Regions from separate parts of the Thermaerobacter sp. PB12/4term genome, predicted to be linked through region 1. Evidence: riboswitches for the same ligand, from Rfam matches in the RefSeq annotation. Region 1 holds a riboswitch; each other region holds the start of a gene.
What was found. A riboswitch is a leader RNA that binds a small molecule or an ion and turns the genes downstream of it on or off. The one in region 1 is predicted to bind S-adenosylmethionine.
Positions count from the first base shown of each region.

Region 1 (3,973 bases):
TGCCGACCAGCAGGCGGGTGAAGGGGGCCAGGGCGATCAGCAGGATGATGAAGGGCACCGACCGCCCGGTGTTGACGACGAACGCCAGCACCGCCCGCAGGGGCGGAAAAGCGGCGATGTGCCCCCGGTCCATCACCACCAGCAGGGTGCCGATGGGAACCCCGGCCAGGGTGGCGAAGAGGATCGCCAGTCCCACCATGTACAGGGTCTGACCCGTGGCCGTCACGATGTCAGGTCCGAACTCGCGCAGGGCGCTGAAAAGCTCCGCCGCCATCCGCCGTCACCTCCCTCCGGCCAGGGAGCGAGCCGCCTGCGGGGCAAGGGGGCCGGACCCGGTGGCCGGCGCTGCGCCGGCACCGCTCCGCCCGGGTGCGCCGGGCGAGGCGGAGGCCAGGGGTGCCCAGCGGGCGGCTGCAGCCCCCGCGGCCGCCGCCGGGGCTGCCTGCCGGTCTGCCAGGGCCGGATCGGCAACGGCCTGTGGGGCCGCCCCGGGGCCGGGTTCGTCCCCGGTACCGGGTGCCGGGGCCGCCCGGTCTCCGGCCGGACCGCCGGCAGCGGCGGCGGCCAGCAGCCGCCGGGTGGCCGCCGCCCGCGGGTTCCGGAAGACCTGTTCCACGGGCCCGGCTTCCACCACTCGCCCGGCGTCCATCACGGCCACCCGCTGGCAGGCGGCCTCCACCAGCTCCAGCTGGTGGGTGATCAGCAGCACGGTGATTCCCAATTCGCGGTGAACCCGCCGCAGCAGCTCCAGCACCGCGCGGCTGGTGGCCGCATCCAGCGCGGAGGTGGGTTCGTCGCACAAGAGGAGTTCCGGTTGCGTCGCCAGGGCCCGGGCGATGGCCACCCGCTGCTTCTGGCCCCCGCTCAGCTGGGAGGGGTAGGCCCCCGCCTTGTCGGCCAGCCCCACCCAGTCCAGCAGCTCCGCCACCCGGCGCCGGATCTGCTCCCGCGGAACCCCGGCGATCTCCAGGGGCAGCGCCACGTTGCCGGCGGCGGTGCGGGACCACAGCAGGTGGAAGTGCTGGAAGACCAGGCCGATCCGCCGCCGTTGCTGCCGCAGGGCCCGGCCGCGCAGCCCGGTCAGCTCGACGCCGCCCAGGCGGATGGAGCCCGCCGTGGGCCGCTCCAGCAGGGTGATGCACTTGACCAGGGTGCTCTTGCCGGCCCCCGAGGCGCCGACGACGCCGAAGAACTCGCCCCGGCCCACCTCCAGGCTGGCGCCGTCCAGGGCCGTGGTCATTCCGCGGCGGCCGCGGTAGACCTTGACCAGGTTGCGGACCTCCAGCATCGCTTCCGTCACTGCGCTCACCCCCGTGGCCCCACCCCGCACCGGGTGAAGGGCAACAAAAAACCATCCTTCCTGAGAGACGCAGAAAGGATGGCCCAAGGGTGCCATCCCTTCTTATCTCTCAGAACGGCGTCCCGGCACCAGGACGCGGTTCTGCGGGAGTTGGCACCACCCGCCGGCGTTGAACCCCGGGGGAACCCGCCCGGCCGCCGTGCCGGGCCGGAGCGGGCGGGGCCGCGCCGCCGCGCGGAGGTTGCCGTGGCTTCATCGGGCCCGTCCCTCCGCCACTCTGGATAAGAAGAGATGTTGCGGATTCGGTTGTTGAAGGTCCCGCGCTGAACGTCCTGCGGGTACTGCGGTACAGCGGCCGGCTCAGCCGTACGACGCCGATTATGCGACCCCTGCCCCGGCCTGTCAACAGGTCAGGCCATCTCCGTCCCCGTCCCGGGTTGGGCGCGCCAGGCGGGGGCGTAGAGCTGGTGGGGGTTCAGGCTGCGGCTCCGTCCCACCAGCCGGGCCGCCTGCCGGGCCCGGTGGCCGAAGGTCTGGCAGAACCAGCGGAAGTACAGCAGCTCTTCCTTGCTGCCCAGCTCCAGCCCCGGCCACGGCTCCCGGCCCGCCGCCAGCTCGCGGTCGCTGACGGCGGCGTCGGCGAAGCGCTCCAGGGTGGGGCCCACGCCCGTGCCCATGGCGAACTTGGCCTTCTCCCGCTGGACCACCGCCGCGGGGAGGAACCGGCGGGCCGCCTGCCGCAGGATCCACTTCTCGGTGCCGCTGCGGTCGTGGATCTTCCACCGCGGCGGGATGCGCCACGCCAGGTCGACCAGGGTCACCGAGAGGAAGGGTACCCTCCCTTCCAGGCCGTGGGCCATGGTCATGCGGTCGACCCGCTGCAGGTTGGTGTTGTGCAGCGCCAGGGTGATCTCCCGCAGCTCGTCCTGCAGCCGCGCCCGGATCTCCGGCCGCTTGAGGTACTGGTAGCCGCCGAAGAGCTCGTCCGCTCCCTCGCCGGAGAGCACCACCTTGACATACCGGCGCGCCAGCCGCGACACCAGATAGGTGGGCACCGCGCTGCGCACCAGGGCGGGGTCGAAGGACTCCAGGCGCTGGATCACGGTGGGCAGCAGGGCCAGCAGTTCCTCGCGGGTGAAGACGTACTCGTGGTGGACCGTCCCCAGGTTGGCCGCCACCAGCCGGGCCCGCTCCAGGTCCTCGCTGCCCTCCATGCCCACGGCGAAGGAATGGACCGGCTCTCCGGTTTCCGCCCGCGCTTCCGCTACCAGGGCGGCGATCAGACTGCTGTCCAGGCCGCCGCTGAGGAACACCCCCACGGGGACGTCGGCCACTAGGCGCCGCCGCACCGCCCGCCGCAGCCGGGCGATGAGTTCCTCCACCGCCGCTTCGGGGCTCTCCAGGTCGTACCGCACCGGGGGCAGCTCATAGTACCGGACGAACCCGTCCCGTTCCGTCCAGTAGTGCCCGGCGGGAAACTCGTCGATGGTCTCCACGTGGGGCAGCAGGGCCCCCATCTCCGAGGCAAAGAGGAGCGCCCCATCCCGGTCCCTGCCCACATAGAGGGGTTTGATCCCCAGGGGGTCGCGGGCCAGGAAGAGCCCGTCGGGGGTGGAGAGGGCGAAGGCGAACATGCCGTAGAGCCGCCGCACCATGGCCGGTCCCTCGTCTTCGTAGAGGTGCAACAGCACCTCGGTGTCGCTGCGGGTACGGAAGCGGTGGCCGCGGCTCTGGAGTTCGGCCTGCAGCTCGCGGTAGTTGTAGATCTCGCCGTTGAAGACCACCCGGATCGCGCCGTCTTCGCTGGCCAGGGGCTGGTGCCCGCCCGCCAGGTCGATGATGGACAGCCGGCGGTGGCCCAAGGTGTGCTGCCCTACCCAAAGACCCTGGTCGTCGGGGCCCCTGTGGGCCATGGCCTCCAGCATGCGGGCCACCGCTTCACCGCGGGGAGCGGTGGCTCCGGCGATGCCGCACATGAAGTCCCGCCTCCTTTCGGGCCAGGCTGCGGCGCCCCAGGCACGGGAGCGCTCCGCAGCCCGGTTGAAAAAAGACCGGGTGCGTTGGCCCGCGGGCAACGTCCACCCGGTTTTGGTTCCACCAGCTCTGCATGTTGACGCTTTTCATCACACCAGAAGCCGGCCGGTGTGTCAACGTTCGGACAGGGCCCTGGCCGCTGCGGGCAGGCCCAGAGAAGGGCGGCAGCACCCTGGCGGCCGCCCCCTGCCTGCTGGTAAGGCCGGTACCATCGTTGGGGCAAGGCCGGCACCATGCCGCGGGGAGGATTCCATCAATGGCAGGAGTTTGATAACCCCGTTTGCAGGATCGGGGGCGAAATTGCCGAATTTTGACCACTGTTTCAGACAATCCGCAACACATCCTGCCCGGCCGGTGACACGTTCCGCCGCATCGGCCGTATCGACGGATGGGGTGGCCGGTTCGCGGCTGCCGGGAACGGGCCGGCCCGGGCAGCAGTGAATGGGGGGGCATTATGTTCGGGGGTACCTGGTTGCGCGGTGCGCGCCGCGGGATGGTGGCCCTGCTGGCGGGCGCCCTGATGGTGGGGACCGCGGCCTGCGGCGGGGCAGGCGGTGGCGCGGGCAGCGGGAACAGCGGGAGCAGCGACAAGATCGTCATCGGCGTGCAGGGGCCCTTTACCGGCGACTATGCCGCCGA
Region 1 is NZ_CP048407.1:637,947-641,919, forward strand. Features, by position in the region: gene DYI95_RS02635 (methionine ABC transporter permease) at 1-274, opposite strand, end outside; gene DYI95_RS02640 (methionine ABC transporter ATP-binding protein) at 281-1,309, opposite strand; SAM riboswitch class I at 1,400-1,588, opposite strand; gene asnB (asparagine synthase B) at 1,711-3,276, opposite strand; gene DYI95_RS02650 (branched-chain amino acid ABC transporter substrate-binding protein) at 3,789-3,973, shown strand, end outside.

Region 2 (3,973 bases), 1.3 Mb from region 1:
CCCCGCTCGCCGGCCCGGTCCAGGGCCTCGCGGATCCGGGCGGGGATGGAGATGCCGGGCACCTGGTGGTGCAGGTAGTGGGCGTGGCGGCCGCTGTGCAGGGGCATCACGCCCATGACGATGGGCACCGGGCACCCGCCCAGGCGATCCAGGACCCGCTCTAGCGGCTCCAGCTCGTAGAGGGGCTGGGTCATGACGAAGTCCACCACACCCACCGCCAGCTTGCGGCGAAAGCGCTCCAGCTCCCGGTCCAGGTCGTCCGCCGACGGGCTCAGGGCGCAGGCCACGGTGAAGTCGGCCGGCGCCCCCAGGGCGTTGCCCCGGGGATCCTCGCCCCGCCGCAGGGCCGCCAGCACCTCCAGCAGGCCGATGGAGTCCACGTCGTACACCGGGGAGGCGCCGCTGGAACCCAGGCGGGGATGGTCGCCCGTCAGGGCCAGGACGTTGCGGACGCCCAGGGCATGGGCGGCCAGCAGGTCGGCCTGCAGGGCCATCAGGTTCCGGTCCCGGGTGGTGCAGTGCATGATGGCATCGATGCCGGCGCTGCGGGCCAGCAAGGCACCGGCCCAAGCCGCCATGCGCGGCCGGGCCATGGGGCTGTCGCCCACGTTGACGGCATCGGCTCCGGCCGCCGCCACGGTGCGGGCATCGGCCAGGAACTTGTTGGCCACCGGACCCCGCGGCGGGTCCAGCTCGACGCTGATGACGAACCGGCGCCCCAGCTTCTCCCGCAGCGGGTCGGGACTGCAGTGCCCGGCGGCCCCGCCCTTGCCGCTGGCGGTGTCGCCTGGGAGGGAGCCTGCACCGGCAGGCCGGCTCCTGGTCCAAAGGGCAGCGGCGGGCCGGGAGGCGGCCGGACCGCCGGCGTTCAGCTCGCCGGCGTCCGGCTCGCCGGGGCCGCTGCCCGAACCCGTCCGGTTCAGAGGGCCTAGGACCGGCAGGGCCGGGGCCGGGCCCTCCGGCTCCAGGTGGACCGCTTGGATGCGGGCGGCCAGAGCCTCCAGGTCCGCGGGCTGCCAGGGGCCGGTTCCACCTACCCAGCCGGCCCCCAGAAGGCGCAGGGCATCCCACGCATCCCACCCGCCGGTGTCCTGGGTGGCCGGCTTGTGGGCGGCCAGCCCACGGGCGGCCGGTCCGGGCTTGTTCTCCAGCTGCCCCAGGGTGACCCACAGGGGACCGCTCCACCCGGCCCGCCGCACCGCCGCCAGCCAGCGGGCCGCCCAAGCCGGCCCGCCGCCCGCGGCCACACCGAGGGCGTCGGGCCAGCCGGCCGCGTGGAACGCCTCCAGCCAGGGGGAGGGGAGGGCAACCGGCGGCTCCCCCTCCCCCACCAGCAGGACACCCACCGGCAACCGGGCCGCCTCCCGCACGGCCTTCAGGGCAAGGCCGGCCTCCTGGGGGTGGCGGGCTTCAACCCAGAACAGGTCGACGCCCCCTGCGAGCAGCCCGGCTACCTGGCGGCGGTAGCCTTCAAGGACGGCCTCCGGCGGGGCGCTGCCGCCGGCAGCGGCGGTGGCGGGCAGCGGTCCCAAAAACCCCGCCACCAGGCAGGGCCGTCCGGCCAGCTCCCGGGCGGACCGCGCCAGCTTGGCGGCCCAGAGATTGACCTCCTCGATCCGCTCCGGGGACGTGGACGGAAGCCACCAGGGGCTGGCCCAGCGGGTGGCGGTGCGGACCAGGCGGGCCCCGGCCCGGATGGCCGCCAGGTGGACGCCTTCCACCGCGGCGGGTTCGGTGAGGGGCAGGAGGGCGGTGCCCGGAGCCGGTTCTTCCTCCTCCCGGGCCGCGGCACGGGGCCACCCGTGCGGCCCCGTGCCAGGTTGGGAAGGTGCGGGTCCTCCGCCGGACGGGCTGTTGCCCGCGGGGGAGGGCTGGACCGGGCGGGCGGCCAGGGTCCAGGAAGGGTCGCCATCGGCCAGGGCGGGCAGGACGGGCCCAGGGCTCACCGCCGCCAGGGTTCGGGGAGCCGGATCCGGGGCGAAGGGCACGAAGGTTCCTCCGCCCCCACCCCCTGAAACCGGTCGTGCCGGAGGGGGACCGGCACGGCCAGCGGGGCCGGAGCCCCCTGGCGGGTGTCCCGCGGCAGGGAAGGCCGCCCGGGGCGGGCCCGGGTCGTCTGGCTGTGGGTTGGCCGTGGCCGGGTGGGCAGGTCGCGGTCCGGCGGCCGGCCGGAAGGGCTGGGTCACCCTGGTCGTCACCTCCAGTTCCCGGCGCCGGTGACAGCGCCCCGGCACAGGGTGCCTGAGGCTTCCGCACGGCGCTCGGCGCTGCACGATGTGGGGGAACGGGCCCTTCCTGGCCCCACCGGCCCCCTGGCCCGCCGGGCTCCGGGACCCCCTGGGTCCCTGGGGCGCCTCCGGTCCCTGAGGCCCTAGCGGCCAAAGAAGAAGCCCCTTCCGAAGGAGGAAGGGGCTTGGTGATCACAGCAGGGTCCCCGTCCCCCTTCTCTCATCTCTCGGCTCCCGGAGGGAGCCGCGGGAGTTGGCACCGCACGACCAAGGTCGCCGGTTGCCGCGGCGTCATCGGGCCCGTCCCTCGACCGCTCTGGATAAGAGAGGGGTCGGCCGGCTCGGCCGGCCGCATGCGTTGTCAATGGAGATTAGGGACAGTATAGCCGGGTTCCGCCATCCCGGCAACAGGCCGGAACCCGTTTCCTTCGTTACAATAAGAGACGTGCAACAGGGCACCTGGAACGGTACACTGGCCACCCGGACGGGTGCGTGACCCGGTCAACGGGGCGCGCGATGGGGGAGATATCCGGTGCACCAGGCGGACGAACACGGCCCGGCCATGGCACGGGCGGCGGCCGCGAGCGCGCCGGCGCCGGCCGCGGGTTCAGGGGGGCGTGCGGAGGCTGCGGCGACCCCTGCGGCTGCCGGTAGCGAGCGGTCGGACGGGGGCGAGCCGGCTACCGGCCTGCGCGCCGGCAGCCCGGGGGCAAGGCCTCCGAAGATCGGGCGGGACGGCGGCGCGGGACGGCTCCGGTCCGGTGGGGCAGGGACGGCCGCGGCGGCCGCAGGGGCCGAGGCACCCACCGCCCGCTCCTGGCGCCTGCTGGCCCGGGCCTGGTTCCAGGCCAGCCGCCCCCACCTCAAGCCGGTCACCATCATCCCCGTGCTGGTGGGGATCCTGGTGGCCGGCGGGGAGGGCCACTTCGACCCCTGGCTGGCGCTGCTCACCATGCTGGGCAGCCTGGCCATCCACGCCGGCACCGACATGGCCAACGACTACTTCGACTACATCATGTACGAGGGCGATGCACCCTTCACCGGCGGCAGCGGCGTGATCCAGGCGGGATGGCTCAGCCCGGACAGCCTGCGCCGGGGAGCTTGGGCCACCTTCGGCTTCGGCGCTCTGGTGGGCGGCTACCTGGCGGCACGCACGGGCTGGCCCGCCCTGGCCTTCGGCCTGCTGGGCATTGCCAGCGGGCTCTTCTACACGGCTCCGCCCATCCGCTACGGCTACCGCGGGTTCGGCGAGGTCATGGTGGGACTCAACATGGGCGCGGTGCTGGTGCTGGGTTCGTACTACGTCCAGGCCCGCACCCTTTCCCTGGAGGCGCTGGTGGCCTCCTTGCCCCTGGTGTCCCTGGTGGCCCTGATCCTCTATGCCGAGTCGATCCACGACATCGAAGAAGACCGGGCCACCGGCAAGATGACCGTGGCGGCGCGGCTGGGAGAGACGCGCGCCCTGCGCCTGTACTTCGGGTGGGTGGCGGCCACGGCGGTGCTGGTGGTGGCGGGGGTGGCGGCCGGGCGGCTGCCCGCCCTGGTGCTGGCCACGCTGGTGCCCGCGGCCCGCTGCCTGCGGCAGGCCCCGCTCTTCCTGGCCCGGCCTTACCGGCACCAGGACCTTTACCGCCTGGGACGGCTGGCCCTGGGGCTATACAAGGCGGCGGGGGTCTCGCTGGTGGCGGGATACGGCTGGTGGTGGCTGCGATCGGCCCTTTGGTCCTGACAGGACCGGGGTTTTG
Region 2 is NZ_CP048407.1:1,943,175-1,947,147, reverse strand. Features, by position in the region: gene DYI95_RS08065 (methylenetetrahydrofolate reductase) at 1-1,988, opposite strand, end outside; SAM riboswitch class I at 2,446-2,555, opposite strand; gene menA (1,4-dihydroxy-2-naphthoate octaprenyltransferase) at 2,761-3,957, shown strand.
Region 2: another riboswitch for S-adenosylmethionine. It lies ahead of DYI95_RS08065 (methylenetetrahydrofolate reductase); the one in region 1 lies ahead of DYI95_RS02640 (methionine ABC transporter ATP-binding protein).

Region 3 (3,973 bases), 900 kb from region 1:
AACCGGCGTCCACCTGTTCCCAGGCCACCTGCGCCGCCGCGGCCGCGGCCACCACGGCCACCAGGCGCAGGAGCTGGTGCCACCGCCGCCAGGTCCAGCGGCTCCGCCAGGACACCGGCCCGCCCCGCCGCGCTTGCCGCCAGCCCAGCCGCCAGCGCCCGCTTCGCGGGCCCGGCCGCGCAGCCCGCGGCCGGGCCGCGGGCGCCACCCCCCAGCCGTAGCGGGGATCCTTCCCCCCCGGCAACACCCGGAACCGGCGCCGCTGTTCCCGCTCGCACTCCGGGCAGTAGCGGGCCCCCCGGCGGTCGGCCTCGAAGGTGCGCCGGCAACGATAGCACTGGGCGAGATGCCTGGGGCCCATGCCGCTCCCCCCTGCCGCGGCCGCCCGGCCGCGGAGCCCGGCGGCCGGCGAGCCGTTCAACCTTCCGTCAACCTCAGTTTAACCGCCGCAGCCGCCGGATCCTGCCACTCGGTGTCGAACCCGGCGCGGGGCACGGCCGGCGAGGGCTCCACGGCCACGGACCGGCCGGCCTCCAGGTCCGGCAACGGCAGGCGGTCGCCCCGCCAGATGGCGATCAGGTCGGCCAGGACGGCGCTGGCGGTGGCATCGCCGCCGGCCCCGGGCCCGGCAAACCGCACCGTGCCCACCGGATCCGCCTCGATCAGGATCATATTCTCCACCCCCGCCGCCTGCAGCAGGGGGTCGTGGGGCGGCAACATCTGCGGCTCCACGGCCAGCCGGGGGGCGGGCCCCGTCCACTCGGCGGTGGCCACCAGGCGCCAGCGGGCCGGGCCGCCGCCCTGGCGAGCCGCCTCACCCCCGCCCCCTCCCTCCTGCAGGGCACGGCGAAAGGCCGGGTCGTCCAGCCCGCGACAGGCCACGGCGGTCCAGGCCACGGGCTCGCCCGTCACCAGGGTCGCCAGGATGGCCAGTTTGCGGGCCGCGTCGCGCCCCGACAGGTCGTCGCTGGGATCGGCTTCCGCATAGCCGGCGGCCTGGGCGGCACGAACCGCGTCCTCCAGGGTGGCACCCTGCTCCACCTGGGTGAGGACGAAATTGCAGGTGCCATTCAGGACCGCCCGCAGGCGGCGCACCCGGTTGGCCGCCAGGCACCTTAGCAGCGGGCGAATGATGGGCACCCCGCCGGCCACCGCCCCTTCGAAGGCCAGCTCCACCCCGTGCCGGCGGGCCACCGCCGACAGGGTCGCCAGGGATTCGGCCAGAAGGGCCTTGTTGGCGGTGATCACGTGGCGGCCGGCTTCCAGGGCCCGCAGGACGTACTGGCGGGCCGGTTCGACACCGCCGATGAGCTCGATCACCACGTCGACCTCAGGATCGCCCAGCAGCTGGTCGGCATCGGTGGTGAGCAGGCTGCGGTCGACGGCCGCCGGCCGCGGCTTGCCGGGGTGGCGTACCAGGATCCCCTTCAGCCGCGGCACGCCACCCAGCCGCGCCACCAGCCAGGGTGGCGGGTTGACCAACCGGCGCGCCACCGCACTGCCCACGGTGCCCAGACCCAGCAGCGCCACCACGGGACCCTTCACGGGCGCCCCTCCCCCACCGCCGCCACTGCCCCGGCCTGCGCGGGCGCGGTGGCAGCACCGGGTTCTTCCAGCCAGTCCATCACCCGGCGGGCCACCCCCGCGGAGTCCACGAGGAAGCTGTCGTGGCCCCAGGGAGCCTTCCAGACCTGCCACGTGACATTCTTGCCCGCCCGGCGCAGGGCCTGGACCAGCCGCCGCTGCTCGTCCACGGGGTAGAGCAGGTCCGAGGTGATGCTGAGCACATACATGCGGCCCTGGACCCGGGCCGCGGCGCCCTCCAGCCCGCCCCGGCCCCGGCCTACGTCGTGGAGATCCATGGCCCGGGTCAGGGTCACGTACGTGGCGGGGTCAAACCGGCGCACCAGCTTTTCCCCCTGGTAGTGCAGGTAGCTTTCGATCTGGAACCGGAAGGCCTCGGCCGGGCCCGCCGGCGCGGTGGCGTACGAGCCCAGCCGCTGGGCGACCGGGTCGGCGCCCGCCGGGACCTCTTCCCGGCCAAAGCGCGCCTCCCACTCCTCGCGACCCCGGTAGGTGGTCATGGCCAGCATCCGGGCCAGGGCCAGCCCGCGGCGGGGTGGGCGGGCGGCGGGATAGTCGCCGCCCTGCCAGGCGGGGTCTGCGAAGATCGCCTGGCGCTGCACCTCGTTCCAGGCGATGGCATGGGGCGAGGCGGCCGGCGGCGCCGCCAGGACGGCCGCCGCTCCCACCCGCTCGGGGTAGGTGACGGCCCACTCCAGCGCCTGCATGCCGCCCAGGGAACCGCCCACCACCAGGGCGAGCCGCCCGATGCCCAGCGCATCCAGAAGCCGGCGCTGGGCATGGACCATGTCCCGCACGGTGATCACGGGAAACCGCCCGCCCCAGGGCCCGTGGCCGGCCTCCGCAGGACTGGCCGGGCCTGTGGACCCGTAACAGCCTCCCAGCACGTTGCTGCAAATGACAAACCAGCGGCGGGTGTCGATGGGCCGGCCCGGGCCCACCGCCGCCTCCCACCAGCCCGGGCGGTCGCCGGGATGGTGGGAGGCCACGTGGGCGTCGCCCGTCAGGGCGTGGCAGATCAGGATGGCGTTCTGGCGCTGGGGGTCCCAGCGACCCCAGGTCTCGTAGGCCAGTTCGGCCCGGGGCAGGTGGCCGCCCTGCTCCAGGGGCAGGGGGCCCACCTCGACATGGCCGCGACAGGGGATCACCGCGTCCCCCTCCCTCCCGCGCCCGCTCCCCGAAGGGGTCCCGGATAAGAAACTACCCCTCCCGAGAGGGAAGGGCCGAAAGGATTTCCGGCGCCCTCTCATCTCTCAGGATCCGCACGGATCCTGCAGGAGTTGGCACCTTACCGGCCGTCCAGGCACGGCCGGCGGTTGCCGGGCTTCATCGGGCCAGTCCCTCCGCCACTCTGGATAAGAGAGCAGACGCGCTCTGTGATTGTTGAAAGTGATGCTATCATGCCGGCTCCGGCAGGTCAACGATCCCGGCCCCCGGCCAGGACGGCCTTGCGCGCCGGTGCCCTCACAAGCCGGCATCGGCCGGGGAAGGGCCGATGGAGCGCGCCGGCCGCAGCCAGGCCGGCACATAACTCCAGGCCGCCCGGAGCTGGCGCCGGTGTTCCGCCGCCCGGGGATCATGCCGTTCCACCAGGGCCCAGAAGGCGGGGCCGTGGTTGAGGTGGACGGTGTGACAGAGCTCGTGGATCAGCACGTGCTCCACCAGCTCGGGCGGCAGGAAGAGCAGCTTCAGGCTCAGGCGCACGTGGTGCCTGGCGGAACAGCTGCCCCAGCGGGTCTTGGGGCAGCCGATGGACGAACCCGCCAGGCGAAAGCCCCGCTCCCGCGCCAGCCGTTCCAGCCAGGGCAGCAGGGTCGCCCGTGCCCTGGCGGCCAGCCAGCCCCTGAGGGGAGGCCCCCAGGCGGCGGGCTCCTGCTCCCCGGCTCGGGCCGGTAGACGGATCTGCCCGGCCAGGCGTGCGCCCGCAGGCGGCGGTTCCCCCTGTTCATCCGTGGCCCAGCCTGTGAAGAGGGTCCGCTGCGGGGACGGGCCGGCGGCAGCATTGCGCCCCCCGCTGGCGGCGTCGTTCAGGGTGGGCCGGCCCGCCGGCACCACGGCCCACACCTCCCCTAGCGCCCGCAGCCAGAGCCAGGCCGGAGGAGCCAGGCCGGCGCCATCCCGCCGGAGCAAAGGATCACCCGCCCCGCCGCCGGCAGCCCGGGCCTGCTGTTCCAGCCGCTGCCGGGCCCGCTGGATCCAGGCCGCATGCTGGGCCACCACCTGGGGCACCCGGTGCAGCCGGTATCCGGGCGGAACGACGACCACCAGGCCGTCGGCCGGCGACAACACCAGCCGCACCCGGCGCGCCCGGGCGCTGACCCGGACGGTATAGGGGGGCAGGCCCTCCGGTCCGGCTCCGCCCGGCCTCATGCCCCCCGGTGGCCGCTGC
Region 3 is NZ_CP048407.1:1,533,647-1,537,619, forward strand. Features, by position in the region: gene DYI95_RS06395 (hypothetical protein) at 1-361, opposite strand, end outside; gene DYI95_RS06400 (homoserine dehydrogenase) at 418-1,545, opposite strand; gene DYI95_RS06405 (homoserine O-acetyltransferase) at 1,542-2,732, opposite strand; SAM riboswitch class I at 2,828-2,946, opposite strand; gene DYI95_RS06410 (M48 family metallopeptidase) at 3,049-3,954, opposite strand.
Region 3: another riboswitch for S-adenosylmethionine. It lies ahead of DYI95_RS06405 (homoserine O-acetyltransferase); the one in region 1 lies ahead of DYI95_RS02640 (methionine ABC transporter ATP-binding protein).

Region 4 (3,973 bases), 1.3 Mb from region 1:
GATGTCGTTGAACTCCGAGTAGCACATGTGGGTGTGGATCTGGGTCTCCTCTCGCACCCCGCCGGTGACCAGGCGGAAGCACTCGGTGGCCCAGGCCAGGTAGGCGGGCCGGTCCGCCTGCCGCAGGGGCATGGCCTCCCGGAAGGCCGGCTCGTCGATCTGGATGACCCGGATGCCCGCCGCCTCCAGGTCCTGGACCTCGTCGCGGATGGCCAGGGCGATCTGCCGGCAGGTCACCTCCCGGGGCTGGTCGTCCCGGACGAAGGACCACTGCAGGATGGTGACGGGCCCGGTCAGCATGCCCTTGACCGGCCGTTCCGTCAGGGACTGGGCGTAGGTGATCCACCGGACGGTCATGGGGCCGGGCCGGGCCACGTCGCCGTAGAGGATGGGCGGCTTGACGCAGCGGCTGCCGTAGCTTTGCACCCAGCCGTGGCGGGTGAAGGCGAAGCCCTCCAGCTGCTCGGCGAAGTACTCCACCATGTCGTTGCGCTCGGCCTCGCCGTGGACCAGCACGTCCAGGCCCAGCTCCTCCTGCAGCCGGATCACCCGGCGGATCTCGGCGCGGATGCCCTCTTCGTAGGTGGCGGTGTCGATCTCCCCGCGCCGCCAGCGCGCCCGCAGCCGGCGCACCTCCGGCGTCTGGGGGAAGGAGCCGATGGTGGTGGTGGGCAGGAGCGGAAGACCCAGCCGTTCCCGCTGCAACGGCCGCCGCTGGGGCGCCCGGGAGGGCCTGCGGGTCTCGTCCGGGTTGAGCCGCGCCAGCCGCTCCTGCACCTCCGGCCGGGTGCGCCGGGGCGAGCGGCGCCGGGCCTCCACCGCCGCCCGGCTGGCCGCCAGGGCACCGGCCACGGCCTGCCGGCCCTGGTTCAAGGCGCGGGTCAGGACCGCCACTTCCTCCAACTTCTGCTTCGCGAAGGCAAGCCAGCCCTTGATCTCCGGGTCCAGGTCCGTCTCCAGGTTCAGGTCGATGGGCACGTGCAGCAGCGAGCAGGAGGGGGCGACGAAGAGCCGCCCGGCCCCCAGGGCGTCCCGGGCCCGCTCCAGAAGGGCCAGGGCCGCCTCCAGGTCCGCCCGCCAGACGTTGCGGCCGTCCACCACCCCCAGGGAGAGGTGCAGGGTGGGCGGAACCCCGGCGGCCAGCACCTGCTCCAGCTGGCCGGGGTCCCGCACCAGATCCAGGTGCAGGGCCTGCACCGGCAGGCTCAAGGCCAGCTCCAGGTTGTCCCGCAACCCCTCGAAGTAGGTGGCCAGGAAGAGCCGGAGCCCCGGGGCCGCCTGGGCTAAGGTGGCGTAGGCGCGGCGGAAGGCGGCCCGGGCCGGTTCGTCCAGGTCCAGGGCCAGGAACGGCTCATCCAGCTGAACCCAGGTGGCGCCGGCGGCCGCCAGCTCCCGCAGCACCTGCCCGTACACGGGCAGCAGGCCGTCCAGCAAGGCAAGGCGCGGGCCGGCGGCCCCTTCCCCGCCGGAGGAACCGGCCGTCCGGCTGCCCAGGCCTTCGGCCTCGCTGCGGCTCGCCTCCGGGGACCGGCCGGCGGCGCCGGCCTCCGCCGGGCTGCGGAGCTTGGCCAGCAGCAGGAAGCTGACCGGGCCCAGCAGCACGGGGCGGGGCTCGAAACCCAGGGTGCGGGCCTCGCGGAACTCCTCCACCACCTTGCGGGACGCCAGGTGGAAGGCCTGTCCCGGTTCCAGCTCGGGCACGATGTAATGGTAGTTGGTGTCGAACCACTTGGTCATCTCCAGGGCGGGGACGCCCCGGCCGGGGGTGCCCCGGGCCATGGCGAAGTAGACGTCCAGGGGGACCTCCGCGGCAGCCGCGGTGCCCGGACCCGCCTCCGCCCCCAGGCCCGCCGCCGGGGTGGACCGGCCCGCGCCGGCGGCATCGCCACAAGGAGCCAGGGGGGTGGAGGCGCCGGCTCCCGGTGAAGGGGCCCACCCGTAACGGGCGGGCACGGCCCCCACCATGCAGGCGGTGTCCAGCACGTGGTCGTAGAGGGAGAAATCCCCCACGGGCACCACGTCGATGCCCGCCGCCCGCTGCAGCTCCCAGTGCCGCCGCCGCAGGGCCGCCGCCGTCGCCAGCAGGGAGTCCGCGGAAATCTTGCCGTCCCAGTAAGCCTCCAGGGCCTGTTTCAACTCCCGGCCGGCGCCGATGCGGGGGAAGCCCAGGTTGGTTGCCACGGCCATGGGTCCTCGCCTCCTTCGTGGGATGGGGCTGAAAATGAAAAACCCCTCCGGGAAAGGAGAGGTTCCTCGCCTTTCCCTATCTCCCGGGAACGCCTCCCGCGGGAATTGGCACCGTGCCGCCTGGGTGGAGCCGGCGGCCGGTTGCCGTGGCGTCATCGGGCCCGTCCCTCGGCCACTCTCGATAGGGCTTTGTCCGGTCATTCCCTTGTAAGCGACCGCGGGGTTGCAGGCGGTGCGGCCTGCAAGGCCCCCCGGGTTTCCGCATCGCCGCAGCCAAGGAAGGGGCCCATGGCCTCGCGGCCTGAGGCGCGGCACCGCGGTCCGCGGCCCTCCGGGTCTCGTTCGGCTGGCGTGAGCCCGGTGGGCTTGCAGGGCACGTTGCCCAGGTACGGCCTGGCGCCCCGGCGCCGCAGCGGGCCGGAACCCTCGCGCGGGATGCGGGCATTGGGGACTGCTATTCGGGGCCGGCGACGAAAGTCCTGCTGCCCCAACATCCAGGGTGGGGTGAAACCGCGCCATCCCCGGCGGTCGCCCGCTGCGGGCCCTGCCGGCCGCCGGCGCGCCGCTGCGGCCCGGGCTCTGCCGGCCCGAGGTGGCCCGCATCCTGCCGGCGGCAGCCTATAAGCTTATAATTGAAGGGAAAACGGCGCAAGGAGGCAGCCCAGCCATGGACCGCCTGCAGCCCGGCGGCGCCGCGACGGGGGGCGGGGCGGCACCGGCCCCCGCCGGCGCCGTGACCCCTGAGGCAGCCGCCCAGGATCCTGAAGCCGCCCTGGTGGTGGTGGACGTCCAGAACGACTTCTGTCCCGGCGGTGCCCTGGCCGTGCCCCAGGGCGACCAGGTGGTGCCCGTCCTCAACCGGTGGATCGCGGCCTTCCACGCGGCCGGCCGGCCCGTCGTCTTCACCCAGGACTGGCATCCCGCCGGCCATGTGAGCTTCCGCGAGAAGGGCGGGCCCTGGCCGGTCCACTGCGTGCAGGGCAGCCCGGGCGCCGCCTTCCACCCGGAACTGGAGGTCCGGGGCACCGTCTTCCGCAAGGGGTTCGACCCCGACCGGGAGGCCTACAGCGGCTTCGACGGCGCCCTGGCCGCCGGTGAGGCGGGGGTCCGCCCCGAGGTCACCCTGGCCGGCTGGCTGCGGCAGCAGGGGGTCCGGCACCTGTACGTGGGCGGCCTGGCCACCGACTACTGCGTGCGGGCCACGGTGCTGGACGGCCTGCGGGAGGGTTTTCGGGTCACGGTGCTGGTTCCGGCCGTGCGGGCCGTCGATGTGACCCCGGGGGACGGGGAGCGCGCCCTGGCGGAGATGGAGGCCCGCGGGGCCGTGCTGGCCGCCGGGGAGGCCCGGTGACCGTGCTCTTCCGGGACGAACGCGGCCGCGGCGGGCCACCGGCGCCGGCGGCCGCCTCCACCCGACACGCCCGCCCGGCGCCGGCTTCCGCCGGCGGCAAGCCCTCCGCTCTGGCGCCGGCAGCCCCCGCCGCCCGGCCCGGCCCCGGTCCGGACAGGCCGGCACCGGCCGGTCCCACCGTGCTGGTGGTGGACGACGAAGAGTCCCTGCTGGAACTGGTGGCGTACAACCTACAGCGCAACGGCATGGCACCGGTGCTGGCCCGGGACGGTGCCGAGGCCCTGCGCCGCCTGGAGGAGCGCCGGCCCCAGGTGATCATCCTGGACGTCATGCTGCCCGATACCGACGGCTTCACCCTCTGCCGCCACCTGCGGGAGCGGGGCATTCAGACGCCCATCCTCATGCTCACCGCCCGGGACAGCGAGATCGACAAGG
Region 4 is NZ_CP048407.1:1,951,828-1,955,800, forward strand. Features, by position in the region: gene metE (5-methyltetrahydropteroyltriglutamate--homocysteine S-methyltransferase) at 1-2,187, opposite strand, end outside; SAM riboswitch class I at 2,261-2,375, opposite strand; gene pncA (bifunctional nicotinamidase/pyrazinamidase) at 2,855-3,538, shown strand; gene DYI95_RS08095 (response regulator transcription factor) at 3,541-3,973, shown strand, end outside.
Region 4: another riboswitch for S-adenosylmethionine. It lies ahead of metE (5-methyltetrahydropteroyltriglutamate--homocysteine S-methyltransferase); the one in region 1 lies ahead of DYI95_RS02640 (methionine ABC transporter ATP-binding protein).